3 regions of the Pectobacterium actinidiae genome follow, and region 3 is predicted to be linked to each of the others. Evidence: predicted binding sites of a transcription regulator. Region 3 holds the regulator's gene; each other region holds the start of a gene.
What was found. Region 3 encodes PurR, which represses purine synthesis genes. Its sites were predicted from a motif close to CANGCAAACGTTTGCNTG; they were not measured.
Positions count from the first base shown of each region.

Region 1 (3,472 bases), 2.0 Mb from region 3:
GCCAGGCAAGGATGGCACCAAGCGCGATTTGCATTAAAGGCAGAGGGATTTGAAAAGGTAAAATGCGCGTAACTACCCCAGATAAGGATACCACCAGGGTCAAAATAAGAATCGTAAAAAATATTTCCATGCTTTCCTTAGACGTACTCCTAAATCAAAAAATTCTGCCTGTTAGCGAGCAAACTGCCCTTCCATATTTAACGCATTTAGCTCGGTATGAAAATGGATTTTTGGCCGAAATCGAAATTAATAACAAGATTGATTATCACACAAGTAACATCAACCCAACGCCAATAAAAAGGCACATAAAATCGCGTTTGGCGTGGGAAATGGTAAGGAAGGGAAAGAGGAAGAAAAGACGAGGAGTAACAGACCTTCTGGACAACGCCAGAAGGTCTGTAGGAAGGGATTACAGCGCCCAGCCGCCAGCGTAGAACACCACGAGTGCGACAGCGATAATCACAGTGCCGATGTTCAACTTACGCCATTCGCCGGCACAGATGCGGCCTAATACCAGCGCGCCAAAGCCCAGCATGATACCGGTCACGATGTTACAGGTCAGCACGATGAATACGGCGCACACCAGACCAGACATGGCATCCACGAAGTCATCAAAGTTCAGTTTGGAGACGTTGCCCAGCATCAGTAGGCCAACGTACATCAGCGCAGGTGCGGTAGCATAGCCAGGCACCAAATACGCTAACGGAGACACAAACAGCAGCAGCAGGAACAGGACACCGACAACGGTTGCCGTTAAGCCCGTTTTACCACCGGCTGCCGTACCCGCTGCGGATTCGATGTAAACCGCCGCCGGAGATGTCCCGACCAGACTGGAGAAAATGCTGCTCACGGAGTCTGCGGTCAGGGCTTTACCGCCGTTGATGATTTGTCCGTCTTTATCCAACAGGTTTGCCTGTCCGGCAACGGCACGGATCGTACCGGTGGCATCAAACACGGCCGTCATCACCAGCGCCAGTACGCTCGGCAGAACCATCGGCTGCAATGCGCCCATGATGTCCAGACTGAAGATCAGCGACGACCCGTCAGCCGACGTCAGGCTCGGTAAGGCAAAGAAACCGGAATATTTTACATTCGGATCAAAAATCAACCCCAGAATAGAGATAACGATGATCACCAGAAGAATACCGCCCGGTACGCGACGCTTCTCTAAACCGATAGTCGCCGCCAGCCCCAGCAAAGACATAATCACGGGGAAAGAGGTGAAATCACCCAGCGCAACCGGCAGGCCGTCAATCGGGTTTTTTACCACCAGACCCACACCGTTGGCGGCAATAATCAGCAGGAAAAGACCAATACCAATACCTGTACCGTGCGCGACGCCGAGAGGCAGGTTGCGCAAGATCCAGGAGCGGATGCCCGTGACGGAAATGATGGTAAACAGCACGCCCATCAGGAAGATTGCGCCCAGCGCCACAGGAATGCTGATTTGTTGCCCCAGCACCAGACTGAATGCGGTAAATGCTGTCAGAGAAATCGCACAACCAATTGCCATTGGCAGATTGGCCCACAATCCCATCAGCAGCGAGCCCAGCCCGGCAACCAGACAGGTTGCAACGAACACAGCCGCTGGCGGGAAACCCGCCTTGCCCAACATGCTAGGAACCACAATGACCGAGTAAACCATGGCCAGAAACGTTGTCAGACCGGCTAACACTTCCTGACGCACGTTACTGCCGCGCTGTGTAATTTTGAAAAAAGCATCAAGCGTGCCCTGTGGGCCTGCCTGACGGGTGGTGTTTGACATGGTGGTATCCCCTGAAATGCCATTATTATTTAAGATCAATTTGATCGGTTCCCACGGCCTTACTCCGCGAGTACACCAGCATTACTGGTGCACCATGAACCCTATGGCTCCGCACGCAAACGATTAACTCGCTGACTGCAAAACCGGAAAACGTTGCCGTATTAAAACGGGCTGTACTAAAAAACTGGATAAACACTGCCAGACAATGTGAAGCGCACGATTATCCCGCTTCACCTGCGCTTATTTCAACTGCTAATCAAGACAATTTACCTATCTCACGGCAAGGAAGCACTCGGCCAGTACAGGTAATGCTCAAACAGACAACTCGCTGAAAACGCGCCAGTATGAAGAAAAAGCAGAAAAGGTTTTTAGACAGAAATCAAAACAGCGGTTTAGTCCTTACAAACTGATCGTTCATTTTTTTGTGATTAGCATCACAAAAAAGTTGACCACCCATATCAGTACGAGTATTCTTAAAAACGTGAACAGCATCACAGAAAACAAATCAACTAACAACGAGGAAATGACTATGAAACTGCTGAACAAAATCATCGCTATGTTTGAAAACATCAACATCAACTTTGGTACTTTCAACCACTAATTATTTAAGAATCGTGGGGATAAAAAAGATGCGCGTTGTCCGCAAAATCAATCAAATATTAAAAGCGTTGGGCAAAACCTATCGCGGTGTTAACCCCCACGCTATCTTCCGTTAATCGTACTCAGTACGTTAACCACCTAAAATGGCTGCCATCCGGCGGCCATTTTTGTTTCTGGTATACGCTATGCGTCATCACGCGACATACGGGTGATGCTGGCGCCAGTGCTCCGCAATATCCTGACGACGACAAATCCATACGCGATCGTGCTGCTGAATGTAATCAAGAAAACGCTGTAACGCACGGAAACGCCCAGGCCTCCCGAGTAAGCGGCAGTGCATGCCGATCGATAACATTTTGGGTGCCGTTTCCCCTTCTTCATAGAGCACATCGAAACTGTCTTTCAGATAACTAAAAAACTGTTCACCGCTGTTAAACCCCTGCGGTGAGGCAAAACGCATGTCGTTCGCATCAAGGGTATACGGCACGATGAGATGTGGGTGCACATCGCCATTACTTTTTTTCACTGGCATCCAAAACGGAAGATCGTCGCCATAATAGTCGCTGTCATACCAGAAATTGCCTTGTTCGACGACCAACTGACGAGTATGCGGACTATCCCGACCGGTATACCAGCCCAGTGGAGACTTACCGAATAGTGCTGTAAGCACATCGATCGCTTTATCCATGTGTTCACGTTCTGTGTCGATATCCACGTTTTGATAATGAATCCAACGCCAGCCGTGGCTCACCACATCATAGTCCGCCGATTTTATCGCCTCGACAATCGCCGGATTACGTGCCAGCGCCATCGCAACACCAAATACCGTCAGCGGCAAACCGCGCCGCTGGAACTCCTGATGGATACGCCAAAATCCTGCGCGAGAACCATATTCATACAGTGAGTCCATTGACATATGACGATCGGGATAGCTCGCCGCCCCAATAATATCGGACAGAAATTGTTCCGATCCCGCATCGCCATGCAGCACGTTATTTTCCGCACCTTCTTCATAATTCAGCACAAACTGCACCGCGATTCGGGCGTTTCCAGGCCAGTTAGCGTGTGGTGGCTTTCCGGCATAGCCAATGAGATCGCGTGGATAAT
Region 1 covers NZ_JRMH01000001.1:565,664-569,135, reverse strand. Annotated here, with positions in the region: gene KKH3_RS02420 (Na+/H+ antiporter) at 1-130, opposite strand, end outside; gene KKH3_RS02415 (NCS2 family permease) at 410-1,765, opposite strand; gene puuE (allantoinase PuuE) at 2,559-3,472, opposite strand, start outside.
Region 1: a site for PurR is predicted at 1,878-1,895, ahead of KKH3_RS02415 (NCS2 family permease). Genes of this name have one in related genera too.

Region 2 (3,472 bases), 670 kb from region 3:
CACCAGCGCGCTATCCGTTTTAACTTCCACCTGCGCATAACCAAACTCACGCTCGTTGGAACCTTCAACGTGGCCGCCCAGTTGCATCGCCATCGTCTGCATGCCATAGCACACGCCTAATACCGGTACGCCAGCATTGAACACGTATTCTGGCGCACGCGGGCTGCCAAACTCAGTGGTGCTTTCCGGGCCACCGGACAGGATGATCCCGTTCGGATTAAACCCGCGAATCTGTGCTTCCGTGACATCCCATGCCCACAGTTCACAGTAAACGCCCAGCTCACGCACGCGACGTGCCACCAATTGCGTGTACTGCGAGCCGAAATCCAGAATAAGAATGCGGTGTTGATGAATGTTTTGAGTCATGAGGAGCATGTTCCAAAAAGCAAAAGACAAAAGCGAAAAGTAAACCCAGCTAACCGCTCAGCCTTACGCAAAGGCAGAGCGGCGCAAAATAGTACAGGGTTTATAGCGTTAAATCACCTTATGAACCCATACGGTAGTTCGGTGACTCTTTAGTGATGGTAACGTCGTGAACGTGGCTTTCCTGAATGCCTGCGCCGCTGATACGTACAAACTCAGCCTGCGTGCGCAGTGCGTCGATAGTAGCGCAACCGGTCAGACCCATGCAGGAGCGCAAGCCGCCCATTTGCTGATGAACGATCTCTTTCAGACGGCCTTTATAAGCTACGCGGCCTTCGATACCTTCCGGCACCAGTTTGTCGGCAGCGTTATCGGTCTGGAAGTAACGGTCTGATGAACCTTTGGACATCGCGCCCAGTGAGCCCATGCCGCGATAGGATTTGAATGAACGCCCTTGGTACAGTTCGATTTCGCCCGGGGATTCTTCCGTACCCGCCAGCATAGAACCGACCATGACACAGGCTGCGCCTGCCGCGATGGCTTTAGCGATGTCGCCGGAGAAGCGGATACCGCCATCGGCGATGACCGGAATCCCCGTGCCTTCCAGCGCTTCAACCGCATCGGAAATCGCCGTAATTTGCGGTACACCCACGCCAGTCACGATACGGGTGGTACAGATAGAGCCAGGGCCGATACCCACTTTCACCGCGCTAACGCCCGCTTCAACCAGCGCTTTCGCGCCTGCGCCCGTCGCGACGTTGCCGCCGATAATTTCGAGGTTCGGGTATTTCGCGCGCGTTTCACGAATACGCTGTAATACACCTTCGGAATGGCCGTGTGAGGAGTCGATCAGCAGTACGTCAACGCCCGCGGCAACTAACGCATCAACGCGCTCTTCGTTACCCGCACCCGCACCAACCGCTGCGCCAACGCGCAGGCGGCCGTGCTCGTCTTTACAGGCGTTCGGTTTACGTTCTGCTTTCTGGAAATCTTTTACCGTGATCATGCCGATCAGGTGGAATTTGTCGTCAACGACCAGCGCTTTCTCGACGCGTTTTTCGTGCATTTTTTGCAGCACGACATCACGCGCTTCGCCTTCTTTAACGGTGACCAGACGCTCTTTCGGCGTCATGAACGCGCTAACCGGTTTTTCCAAATCGGTCACAAAACGCACGTCACGACCAGTGATGATACCGACCAGTTCGTTGTCTTTTGCCACGACAGGGTAGCCAGCGAAGCCATTGCGCTCGGTCAGCTCTTTCATTTCACGCAGCGTGGTTTCTGGCGTCACGGTCTGTGGATCAACCACCACGCCGCTTTCGTGTTTTTTCACGCGGCTAACTTCTTCAGCCTGACGATCAATGGACATATTTTTGTGAATAAAGCCCAGACCGCCTTCCTGCGCCAGCGCAATAGCCAGGCCAGATTCGGTAACGGTATCCATCGCTGCGGACAGCATAGGAATATTCAGGCGAATGTTTTTCGTCAACTGCGTGGACAGATCGGCAGTGTTTGGCAGAACGGTAGAATGAGCGGGAACCAGGAGGACGTCATCAAACGTCAGTGCTTCTTTAGCGATACGTAGCATGGGCAATATCTCACCAAGGTGGATGTAAGAATAGATAAAATATTGCCGTGGCATTATACAGAGCGTAATCGGTTGCCTCCAGCATTATTTTACTAAAATGCTTGATTACCTGTTTCAGGTAGGTAGTATCGATCAATTAAGTGACTGTTTTAAAATTTGATCTGGCTCACAATGTCTCAATTTCCCTCCTCTGCAATTTTTACCGTTAGCCGCCTGAATCAGACGGTTAGACAACTGTTGGAAATGGAAATGGGCCAGATTTGGCTCTCCGGCGAAATCTCCAACCTTTCTCAGCCCTCATCCGGCCATTGGTATTTCACGCTGAAAGACGAACGTGCACAGGTGCGCTGCGCGATGTTTCGTACCAGCAACCGTAGAGTGACGTTCCGCCCGCAAAACGGTCAGCAGGTGCTGATTCGGGCGAGCATTACGCTGTATGAACCCCGTGGCGACTATCAGCTACTGGCGGAAAGCATGCAGCCCGCAGGTGATGGCCTGCTACAGCAGCAGTTTGAACAGCTCAAGCAACGTCTCGCCGCCGAAGGGCTGTTCGACCAGCAGTTTAAGCAAGTGCTTCCCTCTCCTGCCAAACAGGTCGGTGTGATTACATCAGCCAGCGGTGCCGCCCTACACGATATCTTGCAGGTGTTACAGCGCCGCGATCCATCACTGCCGGTGATCGTGTATCCCACATCAGTGCAAGGCGCAGAAGCACCGTTACAAATTGTCCGCGCCATCGAGTTGGCTAACCAGCGGGATGAGTGTGATGTGTTAATCGTCGGGCGCGGCGGCGGTTCGCTGGAAGATCTCTGGAGTTTTAATGACGAACGGGTCGCCCGCGCGATTTTCGCCAGCCGCATTCCTATCGTCAGCGCTGTGGGTCATGAAACCGATGTCACCATCGCCGATTTCGTCGGTGACCTGCGTGCGCCCACGCCATCCGCCGCTGCCGAGTTAGTGAGTCGTAACCAACTGGAGCTGTTACGCCAAATACAGTCCCAGCGTCAGCGGCTGGAAATGGCGATGGATTACTACCTTGCCCAGCGCAACCGGGAATTCACCCGCCTGCACCACCGCTTGCAACAGCAGCATCCACAGCTGCGGCTGGCACGTCAGCAGGCCCAGTTGGTCAAATTACGCCAACGGCTGGATGATGCCATGCAGCAACAGCTTCGGCAGATATCACGCCGGAGTGAACGCTTACAACAGCGTCTGATGCAACAGCAGCCGCAAACCCGTATTCATCGTGCCCAGCAGCGTTTGCAACAGCTTAGCTATCAGATGCAAAGTGCGGTGGAACGTCAGTTGAATCAGAGCAAGCAGAAGCTAGGCATCGCCTGTTCGCGACTGGAAGGCGTTAGCCCGCTCGCAACGCTGGCGCGCGGCTATAATGTCACCACCGCACCAGACGGCAAGGTGCTGAAAAACGTCGCACAAATCACACCCGGTGAGACACTGAAAACCCGTTTGCAGGACGGCTGGGTAGAAAGTCAGGTCACGACGCTGATGACGAATTCAAAT
Region 2 covers NZ_JRMH01000001.1:3,245,624-3,249,095, forward strand. Annotated here, with positions in the region: gene guaA (glutamine-hydrolyzing GMP synthase) at 1-366, opposite strand, end outside; gene guaB (IMP dehydrogenase) at 485-1,951, opposite strand; gene xseA (exodeoxyribonuclease VII large subunit) at 2,123-3,472, shown strand, end outside.
Region 2: a site for PurR is predicted at 2,013-2,030, ahead of guaB (IMP dehydrogenase). Genes of this name have one in related genera too.

Region 3 (3,472 bases):
CCCGCATTCTGCGCCGAAGAAAAGCGCCGTGGCAGAAACGAATAAGAAAAGCCGTCAAACAAAGGGTAATGCTAAATCACCGACGCCGATCAAAAGCAAAAAACCAGAACCTACCGCAGTCAGCAATAAAACCCAATCCCGTACCGCGAGCAAAGCGACAGAAAAAAAGCCGTCACGGACGCAAAGTAGTACACCTGCGCTAGTGAAAAAAAATCTTAAAAAGCTGAAGTCTGAAGAGAAACAAACAACCGCACAAACCAGAGTCAAAACCGGTCTGAAGAAGACCGCACTCAAGGGTAAGGCAGATAAAAATCCGTCGCTGACAGAAAAAGGAATGGCGTTAAGCGCTGCGCATAAAAAGCGCTATCAGCATGCCAAAACAACGGCAATGAATAAGTTGATGAGCCAGATAGGCAAGCCTTACCACTGGGGCGGTTCATCTCCCTTTACTGGGTTCGACTGTAGCGGACTGGTTTATTACGCCTACAAAGATGTCGTTAAAATCCAAATTCCACGCACCGCAAACGAAATGTATCACCTGCGCGACGCCGCTCCGATTAAAAAGAGCGAGCTGGAAAGTGGCGATTTGGTCTTTTTCCGCATCAATAATCGTGGCGCGGCCGATCACGTCGGAGTTTATCTGGGGGAAGGGAAATTCATTCAGTCGCCGCGTACAGGCTCAGATATTCGTATCAGCAAGTTGAGTGAAGATTATTGGCAGGAGCACTACGTTGGCGCGCGTCGTGTAGTGACACCGCAAACCATTCGTTAAGAACAGATTATATCTCTTGTATACCCTAAATAATTCGAGTTTCAGGACAAAACGTTAACGTTTTGAACAACGCCAACGCACATGCAACTTGAAGTATGGCGGGTATAAAAGCGATTCAGACACGTTTATGGCATCATCAACGTGTCTGAATATCTAACCAGTCGTTTGGTTAGTTCAGCACCGCTGTAAAACTAAACACGATGATCACCGCCAACGAACCAATAGTTGTCAGCAAAGACATCTTCAGATCTGTATCCATAAATGACTCCTTATTAACGAACAAATTTTATCTGAAAGCTTCATCTGAAAAGACACAACCCTGCACAGCCGAGCGCGTTTAGGTAGTTAAAGCCACAAATAATAGGGTTATTACGATTCTTTCATAATTCTAGCGAAAAATCTCGGACGAATGCATCACTAATAGTATAAATTAGCCCTTCCACTTTCATGATAAATCGGACACAATCCGCTGTTTATGAAAGCGCTGCGTATCAGTCGAAAAACGTCAACCCAGATCCCTTCGGTATAACATTCGGCATTCTCCTTCTGAAATCCTGTTTTTTAGCTTAGAAGAAGAACATTAAACGTAGGCAAACGATTAACAATATACTTACGTCTATAACAGGTAAGTTCAGGAGTCATTTTTAGATGGCAACGATTAAAGATGTGGCAAAGCGTGCTGGCGTTTCTACCACAACCGTATCGCACGTGATCAATAAAACACGTTTCGTCGCCGAAGAGACTAAGGCAGCCGTCAGGGCAGCAATCAAAGAATTGCACTATTCACCCAGCGCCGTCGCCCGCAGCCTCAAAGTTAATCACACTAAATCTATCGGCTTGCTGGCCACCTCCAGCGAAGCCCCCTATTTCGCCGAGATCATTGAAGCCGTTGAAAACAGCTGCTATGCCAAAGGCTACACGCTGGTGCTGTGTAATTCGCATAACGACATCGGCAAGCAGCGCGCCTACCTTTCCATGCTGGCGCAAAAACGTGTCGACGGCCTGTTGGTGATGTGCGCCGAGTACCCACCAGAACTATTGTCGATGTTGGAAGATTATCGCAGCATTCCGATGGTCGTTATGGACTGGGGACAAATGCACAGCGATTTTACCGATACGATTATCGATAACGCCTTTGAAGGTGGTTATATGGCAGGTCGCTACCTGATCGAACGCGGCCATCGTGATATCGGTGCCATCCCCGGCACTCAAGAACGCAATACCGGCAGCGGACGCTACCTCGGTTTTTTAAAAGCACTGAAGGAAGCCGACATTTCCGTGCGCGACGAATGGGTGGTTCGGGGCGATTTTGAACCGGAGTCCGGCTATAAAGCCATGCATCAGATTCTCGCACAGAAACAGCGGCCAACCGCCGTATTCTGCGGCGGCGATATTATGGCGATGGGTGCTATCTGTGCGGCTGACGAACTGGGTCTGCGCGTACCGCAGGATATTTCGGTGATCGGTTATGACAACGTGCGCCACGCACGCTTCTTTACACCTGCGCTGACCACCATCCACCAGCCAAAGGAGCGTCTGGGCCAGTCCGCGTTCTCTATGCTCTTGGATCGCATAACCAGTAAACGGGAAGATGCGCACGTCATTGAAGTACACCCGACGCTGATTGAACGTCGTTCAGTGGCAGATGGCCCTTACCTCGACTATCGCCGCTAACCGCAGCCATTCTATACAGACGATTTTCTTATCCCTGCCAGCTTTCCCTCTCTGCTTCAGCCAGCTTTCTTGTAGGCTGGCTGAAGCCGTTCTAATTCTATACCCTAAATAATCGAGTTGCATGACAACACGCTAGCGTTTTGCACAACGTCAAAGCGTTGGCCCTTTAGGGCGAGGCTCATGAATGAGCCGAGTAACGGACGTAGCCGACGTACATGCGGCTTGAAGTATGACGGGTATAATACCGTGTTTCATTTTCTCTGGTGACAGCCGATACCCCGGCTGCGATAAGTGTTTTCCAGGTCTGTTTACGATACTTTTATCTAAGAAAAGTTAAGGAGACACGATGAGTTCACCTTATACAGAAGAATGGGATGAGGAGACCGCCCCCTGGTTCCACATCGTACAGGACATGTTGGCTAGCGCGGATATCACCATCAACGGTACCCGTCCTTTTGATATCCAGGTGATCAACCCCGGTTTTTTTAAGCGCGTTCTGCAAGAAGGATCGTTGGGGTTGGGAGAAAGCTACATGGATGGATGGTGGGAATGTGAACAGCTGGATATGTTCTCCCATCGCGTCCTGCGTGCGGATCTGGAAGCGAAACTCCCCCGCCGATTGCACGATCTTACGCGAGTCGCCCTCTCCCGTATCACGAATTTGCAGTCCCGTCGACGCGCTCAGATTGTCGGTAAAGCGCATTACGATTTAGGTAATGACCTGTTTACCCTGATGCTGGATCCCTACATGCAGTACTCCTGCGCTTACTGGAAACAGGCACAAACGCTGGAACAGGCGCAGGAAGACAAACTCGCCATGATTTGCGAAAAACTCCAGTTAACATCAGGGATGACGCTGCTGGATATCGGCTGCGGTTGGGGCGGGCTTGCGGAGTTTGCAGCCCGGCACTATGGCGTATCAGTTTACGGCATCACGATTTCAAAGGAGCAGCAAATGCTGGCACAGCAGCGCTGTCAGAATCTGGACGTCACCATTGAACGACAGGATTATCGCGATCTCAATCG
Region 3 covers NZ_JRMH01000001.1:2,576,871-2,580,342, forward strand. Annotated here, with positions in the region: gene KKH3_RS10925 (C40 family peptidase) at 1-772, shown strand, start outside; gene cydH (cytochrome bd-I oxidase subunit CydH) at 942-1,031, opposite strand; gene purR (HTH-type transcriptional repressor PurR) at 1,421-2,446, shown strand; gene cfa (cyclopropane fatty acyl phospholipid synthase) at 2,793-3,472, shown strand, end outside.